Regions from separate parts of the Streptomyces sp. NPDC006691 genome, predicted to be linked through region 1. Evidence: riboswitches for the same ligand, from Rfam matches in the RefSeq annotation. Region 1 holds a riboswitch; each other region holds the start of a gene.
The links. A riboswitch is a leader RNA that binds a small molecule or an ion and turns the genes downstream of it on or off. The one in region 1 is predicted to bind cobalamin.

Region 2: linked by a shared signal. The riboswitch ahead of ACFYNP_RS32890 (cobalamin biosynthesis protein) and the one ahead of ACFYNP_RS18830 (ribonucleoside-diphosphate reductase subunit alpha) in region 1 are both predicted to bind cobalamin.
Region 3: linked by a shared signal. The riboswitch ahead of ACFYNP_RS16595 (prenyltransferase/squalene oxidase repeat-containing protein) and the one ahead of ACFYNP_RS18830 (ribonucleoside-diphosphate reductase subunit alpha) in region 1 are both predicted to bind cobalamin.

Annotation. Positions count from the first base shown of each region.
Region 1 covers NZ_JBIAGW010000007.1:300,074-303,717, forward strand. Annotated here, with positions in the region: gene ACFYNP_RS18825 (ribonucleotide-diphosphate reductase subunit beta) at 1-463, opposite strand, end outside; gene ACFYNP_RS18830 (ribonucleoside-diphosphate reductase subunit alpha) at 463-2,841, opposite strand; cobalamin riboswitch at 2,966-3,106, opposite strand; gene mctP (monocarboxylate uptake permease MctP) at 3,203-3,644, opposite strand, start outside.
Region 2 covers NZ_JBIAGW010000022.1:42,744-46,387, forward strand. Annotated here, with positions in the region: gene ACFYNP_RS32885 (cobyric acid synthase) at 1-1,212, opposite strand, end outside; gene ACFYNP_RS32890 (cobalamin biosynthesis protein) at 1,194-2,150, opposite strand; cobalamin riboswitch at 2,245-2,387, opposite strand; gene ACFYNP_RS32895 (hypothetical protein) at 2,511-2,735, opposite strand; gene ACFYNP_RS32900 (anion permease) at 2,768-3,644, opposite strand, start outside.
Region 3 covers NZ_JBIAGW010000006.1:232,774-236,417, forward strand. Annotated here, with positions in the region: gene ACFYNP_RS16590 (hypothetical protein) at 61-1,470, opposite strand; cobalamin riboswitch at 1,587-1,726, opposite strand; cobalamin riboswitch at 1,749-1,896, shown strand; gene ACFYNP_RS16595 (prenyltransferase/squalene oxidase repeat-containing protein) at 2,029-3,644, shown strand, end outside.

The sequences.
Region 1 (3,644 bases):
TCTCCACCTCGTTGATCCACTTGAAGCAGAACTGCGCCTTCTCGCGGATGGAGGGGATCTCCTCGACCGCGTCGAACGCGGCCGCGCGGTCCTCCGGGTCGGGCAGATAGGTGTCGAGCAGCGTCAGATAGAACTGGACGTGCACGGCCTCCTCGAAGAGCTGACGGCTCAAGTAGAGCCGCGCTTCGGGGGAGTTGATGTGCTTGTAGAGCGTGAGCACCAGGTTGTTGGAGACGATCGAGTCACCGGTCGCGAAGAACGCGACCAGCCGGCCGATCATGTGCTGCTCGCCCGGCGTCAGCTTCGCGAGGTCGGCGACGTCGGAGTGGAGGTCGACCTCCTCGACGGTCCAGGTGTTCTTGATCGCGTCCCGGTAGCGCTCGTAGAAGTCCGGGTAGCGCATGGGGCGCAGGGTCAGCTCGAAGCCCGGGTCGAGCAGGTTCTTGTCGGTGGTGCTGGACATTACTGGCAGGCCTCGCAGGACTCGGGGTTTTCCAGGGAGCAGGCGATCGCGTCGGCGTCGGCGTCGGGGGCCGCCTGCTGGACGGGGATGGTGGCGGCCTGGGCGGCGCGGGCGATCCGGGTCGCCGGGCGCGAGCGCAGGTAGTACGTCGTCTTCAGGCCCTGCTTCCAGGCGTACGCGTACATCGACGACAGCTTGCCGATGGTGGGCGTCTCCAGGAACAGGTTGAGCGACTGGGACTGGTCGAGGAAGGGGGTGCGGGCCGCGGCCATGTCGATCAGGCCGCGCTGCGGGATCTCCCACGCCGTGCGGTACAGGGCGCGCACGTCGGCCGGGATCCAGCCGAAGTCCTGCACCGAGCCGCTGGCCTCGCGCAGCGCCTCGCGGGACTGCGCGTCCCACACGCCGAGCTTCTTGAGCTCTTCCACCAAGTAGCCGTTCACCTGGAGGAATTCACCGCTGAGCGTCTCGCGCTTGAAGAGGTTGGAGACCTGCGGCTCGATGCACTCGTACACGCCCGCGATGGAGGCGATGGTCGCGGTCGGGGCGATCGCGAGGAGCAGCGAGTTGCGCATGCCGACCTTGGCGATACGTTCCCGCAGGGCCGCCCAGCGCTCCGGCCAGGTCAGCTCGACGTCGTAGTGGTCGGGGTGCAGCACACCGCGCGCGGTGCGGGTCTTGTCCCAGGCAGGCAGCGGCCCGTTGCGCTCGGCCAGGTCGGTCGAGGCCTCGTAGGCGGTCAGCATGATCCGTTCGGACAGCTGGGTGGAAAGGGCCCTCGCCTCGGGGGAGTCGAAGGGCAGCCGCAGCTTGAAGAAGACGTCCTGGAGACCCATCGCGCCCAGGCCCACCGGCCGCCAGCGGGCGTTGGAGCGGCCGGCCTGCTCGGTCGGGTAGAAGTTGATGTCGACGACCCGGTCGAGGAAGGTCACCGCGGTGCGGACGGCCTGGTCGAGGCGCTCCCAGTCGATGCCGTCGCCGACGACGAACGCGCCCAGGTTCACCGAGCCGAGGTTGCAGACCGCCGTCTCGCCGTCGTCCGTGACCTCCAGGATCTCGGTGCAGAGGTTGGAGGAGTGGACCGTGTGGCCGGGCTCCGCCGTCTGGTTGGCGGTGCGGTTGGAGGCGTCCTTGAAGGTCATCCAGCCGTTGCCGGTCTGCGCGAGGGTGCGCATCATGCGGCCGTACAGGTCCCGGGCCGGCATGGTCTTCCGGGCGAGCCCCGCGGCCTCGGCCTTGCGGTAGGCGGCGTCGAACTCGTCGCCCCACAGGTCGACCAGCTCGGGCACGTCGGCCGGCGAGAACAGCGACCACGTGCCGTCGGCGTCGACGCGGCGCATGAACTCGTCGGGGATCCAGTGCGCGAGGTTCAGGTTGTGCGTGCGGCGCTGGTCCTCGCCGGTGTTGTCGCGCAGCTCAAGGAACTCCTCGATGTCGGAGTGCCAGGTCTCCAGGTAGACCGCGGCCGCGCCCTTGCGCCGGCCGCCCTGGTTGACCGCGGCCACCGAGGCGTCGAGGGTCTTGAGGAACGGGACGATGCCGTTGGAGTGGCCGTTGGTGCCCCGGATCAGCGAACCGCGGCCGCGGATGCGGGAGTACGAGAGGCCGATGCCGCCGGCGTGCTTCGACAGCCGGGCCACCTGGTGGTAGCGGTCATAGATCGAGTCGAGCTCGTCGAGCGGCGAGTCGAGCAGGTAGCAGGACGACATCTGGGGGTGCCGGGTGCCGGAGTTGAAGAGCGTGGGGGACGACGGCAGGTAGTCCAGGCGGCTCATCAGGCCGTACAGGGACGCCACTTCGTCCAGGGCGCGCACCGACTCGTCCTCGGCGAGGCCGGACGCCACGCGCAGCATGAAGTGCTGGGGGGTCTCGACGACCTTGCGGGTGATCGGGTGGCGCAGCAGGTAGCGGGAGTAGAGGGTGCGCAGGCCGAAGTAGCCGAAGCGGTCGTCGGCGCCGTCGGCGAGGGCCGCGTCCACCAGGGCGTTCACACGGTCCGCGTGCGCGCGCACGAACGCGACGGTCCGGTCGGCGATCAGGCCCTCGCGGTGGCCGACCTCGACCGAGTCGGAGAAGGACACCGCGCCCTGGGTGGCGGCCTCTTCGGCGATGGTGATCGTCAGGAGCCGGGCGGCGAGCCGGGAGTACGCCGGGTCCTCGGAGATGAGCCCCGCGGCCGCCTCGGTGGCCAGCTCGCGCAGCTCGCCCTCGTCGGAGCGGGCGTTGCGGCCCCGCAGCGCGGCGGCGGCGACCCGGCCGGGGTCGGTGTCCGCGAGATCGGCGGTGAGCTCCGTCAGGGTCCGCAGCAACGCGGTCCCGGGGGCATCCGCGAGCTCTTCGGTGATCGCTGAAGCGGGATCCGCTGGGGCGATGGTCACGTGGGGGCACTCCCTCGCTCGGCACGGGGCCTACGGGGGAGGCGTCGGCGCGCGTCGGGGCAGCCCGCAGCGCGTCGTCCGCCGGCCCAACCGCGAGGCCCGGACGTCTGGCATCCGGTTCGGACGACCCGGACGCACCGTCGGCAGGTGCTCGGACTCGACCCGTACAGATACGTACAGGTCATACCGTTGCGGGACAGTTCCGGATTCCCACCGGATTCCCCTGCGGCGACAGCGAGGACGAGCATACATGTGGGGGGTGCTTCATGAAGCACCCCCCACATGTTGTGTCGCCATGCGGAAGGGCCGCCGCACCCTGGTGGATGCGGCGGCCCTTGGCCGTACTGGCTGCGGCCCGGGATCAGTGGGCCGAGCCCGCTGTCGCCGGGGGGAGCTCGACGGCGACGCCCGGGTCGCCGGCATCCGCCGTGTAGTCGGCGGGGGACGTCTCGTCGATGCCGTCGGGGGCCTTCACGGCGCGCAGGACGAAGGTCAGGACCACCGTGACGACGACGTTCATCACGAAGGCCGTCAGGCCGATGTAGCCGATCTCGCCGATGCCGGGGATCTCCTTGGAGGAGCCGCCGAAGTGCTTCTGGGTGGGCGAGGCCACCCCGTACGCGGCGAGCGTGCCGTAGACCATGCCGACCGCCCAGCCGGCGAGCAGCGCCCAGCGGTGGAACCAGCGGGTGAACAAGCCGCCGACCAGGGCCGGGAAGGTCTGCAGGATCCAGATGCCGCCGAGGAGCTGGAAGTTGATCGCGACCGTCTTGTCCATGGTCAGGACGAAGACCAGCGCGCCG
Region 2 (3,644 bases), on a different contig from region 1:
GCGCTCACCGAGGGCCTCGCCGACCGGCCGCGCCAGGGTCTTCCCGGCGGCGAACCGCACCCGTACGGGCAGCAGCCCCAGGCCCGCCACCGAGCCCGCCTTCGACTCGACGTCGTCCTCGATGTGCCCGCCGAGCAGCTGGAACCCGCCGCAGATGCCGAGCACCGGGCGGCCCTCGGCGGCCCGGCGGGCGAGCTCGGCCGCGAGGCCCCGCTCGCGCAGCCACTCCAGGGCGCGGACCGTGCCGCGCGTGCCGGGCACCACCACGAGATCCGCGTCGGTGAGTTCCTCGGGCCGGTCCACGAACCGCACGACCACGCCGGGCTCGGCCGCGAGCGCGTCCACGTCGGTGAAGTTGGACATCAGCGGCACCGCGCACACGGCGATCCGCAGCACGTCCCGGCCGACCGGCGGCGTCACCACGGACTCCCGCACGGCCCCGCGCATCGAGACGCGCAGCCCGTCCTCCTCGTCGATGCCCAGGCCGTGGGCGTACGGCAGGATCCCGTAGGTGTGCCGGCCGGTGAGGCCGCGCAGCATCTCGATGCCGGGCTCCAGGAGCGTCACATCGCCCCGGAACTTGTTGACGACGTACCCGGCGACCAGCGCCTGGTCCTCGGGGCTCAGCAGCGCCGTCGTCCCGAAGAACGAGGCGAAGACCCCGCCCCGGTCGATGTCGCCGACCACCACCACCGGCAGCTTCGCGGCCCGCGCGATGCCCATGTTGACGATGTCGGTACGCCGCAGATTGATCTCGGCCGGGCTGCCCGCACCCTCGCAGATCACCGCGTCGTACGCGCCGCGGAGTTCCGCGAGGCAGTCGAGGACCGGCCCGAGGAGCGCCTCTCGACGCCCGCCGGCCAGTGCCTGTCCGGCGGCCGGCCCGCCGGCCGCGCCGAAGAACCCGCGGGCGCTCAGCTCACCGACCGGCCTGCCCATGAGGACGACCTGGCTGGAGCGGTCGCTGCCGGGCTTGAGCAGCACCGGGTTCATGAGCGCGGTCGGCTCCACCCGGGCCGCCTGTGCCTGCATCGCCTGGGCCCGGCCGATCTCCGCGCCCTCGCGCGTCACGAACGAGTTCAGCGACATGTTCTGGCCCTTGAACGGCGCGACCTTGACGCCCCGGCGCACCAGCCAGCGGCAGATCCCGGCCGTGACGACGCTCTTGCCGGCGTCCGATGTCGTGCCCGCGATCAGCAGCCCGCCACCCATGTACGTCCCCTCCTCACAGCGGCCCGCGCCGCCACGGCGCCGGCCAGCGTCAGCCAGCCCACCGTGCGCGAGAGCCGTACCGCCCGCTCGATGTCCGCGACCTCGACGGCCCGGCCCGGCGCGTTCAGGACCGGCCGGTGCTCGACGCGCCCCGCGTACGAGAGCGTGCCGCCGAGCCGTACCCCGAGCGCCCCCGCGAACGCGGCCTCCACCGGGCCCGCGTTGGGGCTCGGGTGCCGGGCGGCGTCGGCCCGCCAGGCCCGTGCCGCGCCCTTGGTGTCCGGGCCCGCAAGGGCCGCGAGGACGGCGGTGAGGCGGGCGCCGGGCCAGCCCATCACGTCGTCCAGGCGTGCCGAGGCCCAGCCGTAGCGGCGGTACCTGGCCGACTTGTGCCCGACCATCGCGTCCAGGGTGTTGACCGCTCGGAAGCCCACGAGCCCGGGCACGCCCGCGAGCGCGCCCCACACCAGGGCGCCGACGACCGCGTCCGAGGTGTTCTCGGCGACCGACTCGACGACCGCACGGGCGATGCCGTCGGCGTCCAGGGACTGCGGGTCGCGCCCGCACAGGTGCGGCAGGCGCTCCCGGGCCACCTCGATGTCGCCCGCGGCCAAGGCGCCGCCGATGGCCCGCGCCTCACGGCCGAGCGAGGTGCCGCCGACCACGGTCCAGGTGGCGGCCGCGGTCAGCGCGACGGATGCGGCGGGGCGGCCGCGTACGGCACGGGAGACGAGGGCGGCGGCAGCAGCGGCGCCGCCCGCGCACACCAGGGTGTGCAGCGCGCCCCGGCCGCGGCCGTCGCGCCACAGGGCGCGTTCGACGGCGGCGGCGGCACGGCCGAAGGCGGCGACCGGATGGCCGCGGCGGGGGTCGCCGAGCAGGAGGTCGCCGATGAGCCCGGCGGTGGCGCCGTAGGCGAAGGTGCGATCGGCCCGCATGGTCAGCGCGCCGGGGCGTCGCGGAAGGGGCCGGAAGATCTCGACGGGCAGGCGCGCATGGCGGTGTGTCCTCACTCAGGGTGTCCGCGCCCTGGTACGACGTGACCGGCGGTGAGAGTTCCTGGCTTCGCGGGGATCGCTCCCCGGTGACAGTGGCGGGACCGCGCCGGATTCGCACCGGCTTCCTCTTCTGCCGCCGTAGCTGGCCGGTGCAGTCCACCACGCTGCGAGAACACCCGTCAACTTGCTGTTGACCTGCGGCGCGTGAGAGTGCCCGGCATCACGCCGGACCGCCCCGCGGCGGGTGCCACGGGGCGGTCCGGGTGGTGCGTGCGGGGCGGGCGGTGGGGCCCGCCGGGGTCAGGCGACGATCAGATAGATCCCGTACGCCACGGCCGCCGCGCAGAGCGCGAAGCAGGCGTAGGCGCCGGTGCGGGCCATCGCCGCGTTGCCGGCGGTGCCGGAGGCCGCGGCCTCCCGCTTGGTGAGGCCGACGATGCCGAGGGTGAACAGACCCACCAGGCCGACGGTCACCGCGAGGCTGACGCCGAAGACGGAGCCGAGAGCTGCCCAGTCGATGTGCATGAGGATTCCTTAGCTGTGCCGGAGCAGCGGGGTCAGACCGTCGCCGGGGTGGGCGGGTCGACGGGGGCCACCGGGGCCGGGGACTGGATCGTGGCCTTGAGGTCGGCGGCCGCCGCGGCGAGGCCGGTGGGCGGCGGGGTGACGGCGGCGATCGCGGTGGTGATGACACCGGCCGGCTCGGCCACGGGAGTCTCGTCGATCGCGTCGGAGGTGACGTTGTGGTGGTCGACCGGCTGGCGGCGCGACAGCTTCCAGATGACGCCGGAGCCGGCGATCAGGAGGATCGCGACGGCCGCGATGCCCCAGGTGCCCTGCTGGGTGAGGAACTCCGCGCCCGCGCCCACCAGACCGGCGGCCGGAAGCGTCAGGATCCAGGCGACGGCCATGCGGGTCGCGGTGGACCAGCGGACCACCCCGCCCTTGCGGCCGAGGCCCGCGCCCATGACGGAGCCGGAGCAGACCTGGGTGGTGGAGAGCGAGAAGCCGATGTGCGAGGAGGCCAGGATGACGGTGGCGGCACCGGTCTGGGCGGCGAAGCCCTGCGGCGGGCGCAGCTCGGTCAGGCCCTTGCCCATGGTGCGGATGATGCGCCAGCCGCCGAGGTAGGTGCCCATCGCGATGGCCAGACCGGCCGAGACGATGACCCACAGCGGGGGGTTCGCGCCCGGGTGCAGCACACCGCCGGTGACCAGGGCGAGGGTGATGATGCCCATCGTCTTCTGGGCGTCGTTGGTGCCGTGGGCGAGCGAGACGAGACCGGCCGAGGCGATCTGGCCGGCCCGGTAGCCCTTGGCGGTGGCCTTCGGGTCGGCGTTCCGGTTGATCCGGTACGTGAGCCTGGTGGCCAGCATCGCGGCGATGCCCGCGACGATCGGGGCGGCGACGGCGGGGAGCAGCACCTTGGTGACG
Region 3 (3,644 bases), on a different contig from region 1:
TCTCGGTGGCGTGGCCGGTCCCGAGCGCTCGGACCGCCTGGGGATCGTCCTCAGGCGATGTCAGCTGCCGTAGCGCAGCGAGATCGTGTCGCCCAGGTTGATCACCGTGTCGCGGTTGGCGGCGACCGCCGACGCGCCGTCGACGCCGGCCTTCCAGGTGGAACTGCCGCTGTTGGCCGTCCCGTTGACCGCCGTGATCGTTCCGTTTCCGCTGCCGGGTGTGACCGAGGTGACGCACCCCGCGGGGGTGGCCGCCGTGGTCGCCGCGTCCAGGACCGCGCCGAGCGTGGTGGTCGACGCGGTCGGAGTGAGCGCGACCGAGCAGACCTTCAGCGAGCTGCCGGTGTCCACGGTCAGGGCGAGCTTGGCGGTCGTTCCCGGGGTGAAGCCGGAGGTGGCCACCCACTGCGGGGCGCCCGCCGTGGTGGGGGCCGGAGGGGCGGCCATGAAGCCGCCGCCGGCGACCGCGCGCAGCCCGTCGATGGACGCGTACGCGGACGGCGCGGTGTCGCTGGGCACGTACTTGAAGCCGCCGCCGGGCTTGAACTGCTGGGCGATCAGGAAGTCGACCGGGGTTTTGCCCGCCTTGGTGAGGAAGTCGCCGGTCTGGGGGTTGATGCCGCAGGCGTTGAGGCCGGAGACGGCCCAGCCGTTGGAGTCGGTGTTGGCGCCGAACATGGCGTCGAAGGCGCCGGAGGTGTTGACGAGCTTCGACTTCAGGAAGCCCTTGGCCTTGGTGATGGCGGGGTCGGTGGCCGGGACGCCGGAGACGCACAGGGAGGCCATGGCGGCGCCGGTCATGTCGATGTCACTGCCCGCGGCGAGTGCGGACGGGTCGCCCTCGGCCTTGCTGAAGTTCCAGCCGCCGTCGTTGTGCTGGTTGGCCCGCACGGTGGCGACGGACTTGTCCAGGAGCGGCTGCGGGATGCGCTGGACGCCCGTCTGCGTCTTCGCGCCGCCGAGCGAGATCAGCGCGAACACCGTGCCGTTGAAGTTGGACGGGGCGCCCCAGTAGCCGGGGGCGGAGTTCTGCCAGTAGGCGTAGGTGTCGGCGAGCAGATTGCGGCCGGCCGCGACGCGGGCCGGGTCGATGCCGGCCGAGTAGGCGTTGATGATGCCGCGCTCGTAGTCGGTCACCACCGGCGAAGTGCTCGGCCACGCGGTCGTGGCGAGGAGGTTGCGGTAGACGGTACGGGCGTTCTTGGTGGGGTCGCCGCCCGGGGTGACGTCGACGGACGCGGTGCCGGTCGCGGCGAAGGCGGAGAACGCCCACTCGTTGGAGAGTCCGGCGCCGGCGTAGGAGCCGTCCGCCGCCTGGAGCGATCTGAGGTAACTCACGCCGTTGGTCTTCGCCGTGGCTATCTGGGCGGGCGAGGAGGTGGCGAAGGCGGGAACGGCCGCCAGGGCAAGAGCGCTCAGCGAAGAGGCCGCTGTCAGGAGGGCGCGGCGAGAGGCGCGGTTCGAGGTCATGTCGGGTGCTCCCAGGGGAAGGGGACGCCGACCGGTGCCGCCCGGACGCCGGCCTTCCGGTGAGGAGGCCCCTCGGTGAACGGCAGCAGGTCGTCGTCCAAACGCGTGGTTCGACTTCCTTGACGTAACTGCCGTGTGGGTCTTCGGGCTCGCCCCGGCCCCCCGGCCGGTCCATACCGTTGCGCGTCAGCTCTGGATTCGCACCAGATTCCCCCATGCGGCAGCACCGGACGCTACCCGAACTGGCCGCACCTGCCCACTTCTTGACGGTCCGGGTTCAGTCGTGCTCTAATCCGCCCGATTCTATTGTCAGTTCCCAGGGGAAGCCGGTCGGAATCCGGCGCTGACCCGCAACCGTGGATTCGGCTGGTGCCTCATGTACCCGCCGGATGAGCCGGATTACCTGGGCTGATCCAAGCTACAGACGCCGTCGCGGACTACGGTGTGGCGCGGAAGGCCCCCGTTCCAGCGGCGATGGGGTCCCTCCTCCCATACAGAGCTCCGTTGCGGGTGACGCAGGGGGTACTGGTGGGGCAGTCGAGCGGGCCGGCGCGAGGCATGGGCGCACGATTCATTTCCCTGCTGTGCTCGGTGGGCGTGGTGATCGGCGGCGGGGTCTTCCTCCTCTCCGGCGCGACGCCCGCGGCAGCGGATCCGCTGGGTGACTGCTCGCCCACCAAGGGCGCCGTCGTCGCCGTCGACTTCGGCCACTGGGGCGGCGGCGTCGTGCGGGGCTGCGACGCCACCCCCACCACCGGGTACGACTTGCTGCACGAGGCCGGCTTCACGACCACCGGCACCGAGCACGACGGCCCCGCGTTCATCTGCCGCCTCGGGACCTCCCAGTTCAACTCCGGTACGCAGTACCCGACTTCGGACCAGGAGGCGTGCAAGCTGACGCCTCCGGCCACCGCCTACTGGTCGTACTGGCTCGCACCGCCCGGCCAGGACTACTGGACGTACAGCCCACTCGGCGCCATGAGCCAGCACCCCAAGGACGGCTCCGTGGAAGCCTGGGTGTTCGGTCCCACCGACCCCAACGGCACCAGCGGCGGCCCCGCCTTCACCCCCGCCCAGGTCCGCGCCCAGGGCCAGACCGATCCGGGCGACCACCCACCGGTCGTGGAACCGGCGGAGGTCAACCTCACCGCCGCGGGCACCTGGCTCAAGGGGTTGCTCCACGACGGCGACCACATCTACGACGAGGGCAGCGGTTCGGCCAACCTGTACCAGACCGCACGTACCGCGCTCGCCCTCGCAGCGGCGGGCGGCAAGAGCGACACCCTGACCCGCATGACGGCCTATCTCGCCGCGCACAGCGCCGAGTTCGCCTATCCGAACGGCATCGGCAACGCGCCCAGCCCCACCGGTGCGGCGCTGCTCGCCCTGCTCGCCGAGAGCACCGAGGGCGACCCGCACGCCTTCGGCGGCCACGACCTGCTCGGTGACCTCACCAAGAGCACGTGCACCGCCGAAGCCCTGCCCGACTGCGTCGGCAAGGGCGACTTCCCGGCGGTGGGCGACGTGGCCACCCAGGCCCTCGCGGTCCTCGCACTCCAGCGTGCGGGCGGGCCGGTGCCGGCCGACGCCCTCGCGCGGGTGGCCGCCCACCAGTGCCGGGACGGAGGCTTCAGCCCCACCCTGCTGCGCGCCGGTGAGACCTGCTCCTCCAGCGACCCGGCCACCACCCCGTACGCCACGATCGTCCTTGAGCGCGCGGGCGGCCACGACGACGCGGTGGCCAGGGCGCGCACGAACCTGCGCGGCGCCCAGTTGGCCACCGGTGCCTTCGGCGCCTACCCGGGCGTCACCGCGGGCGACGTCACCGCGACCGGGGAAGCGGCACAGGCGCTGCGCCTGCTCGGAGACACCGCCCGCGCCGACGCCGCGGTCTCCTGGCTCGCACGCCAGCAGACCAAGGCCGGCGGCTTCGGCTTCGACGAAGGCGCCACGGATCCCGAGATCTTCCCGACCTGGGGCGCCGTCATCGCCGGCGCGCGGACCGATCTGGCGACCCTGACCACGAAGCGGACCGTCCCGCCCACCGTGCCGCCGACGATCCCGCCCACCGGCACCCCGACCAAGAACCCCAGCACTCCGCCCAGCACCGGACCGACCCCGCCATGGGCCGCGGGCGAGGGGCCCGACCTCGCCAAGGGCGCCGCCTTCCTCAC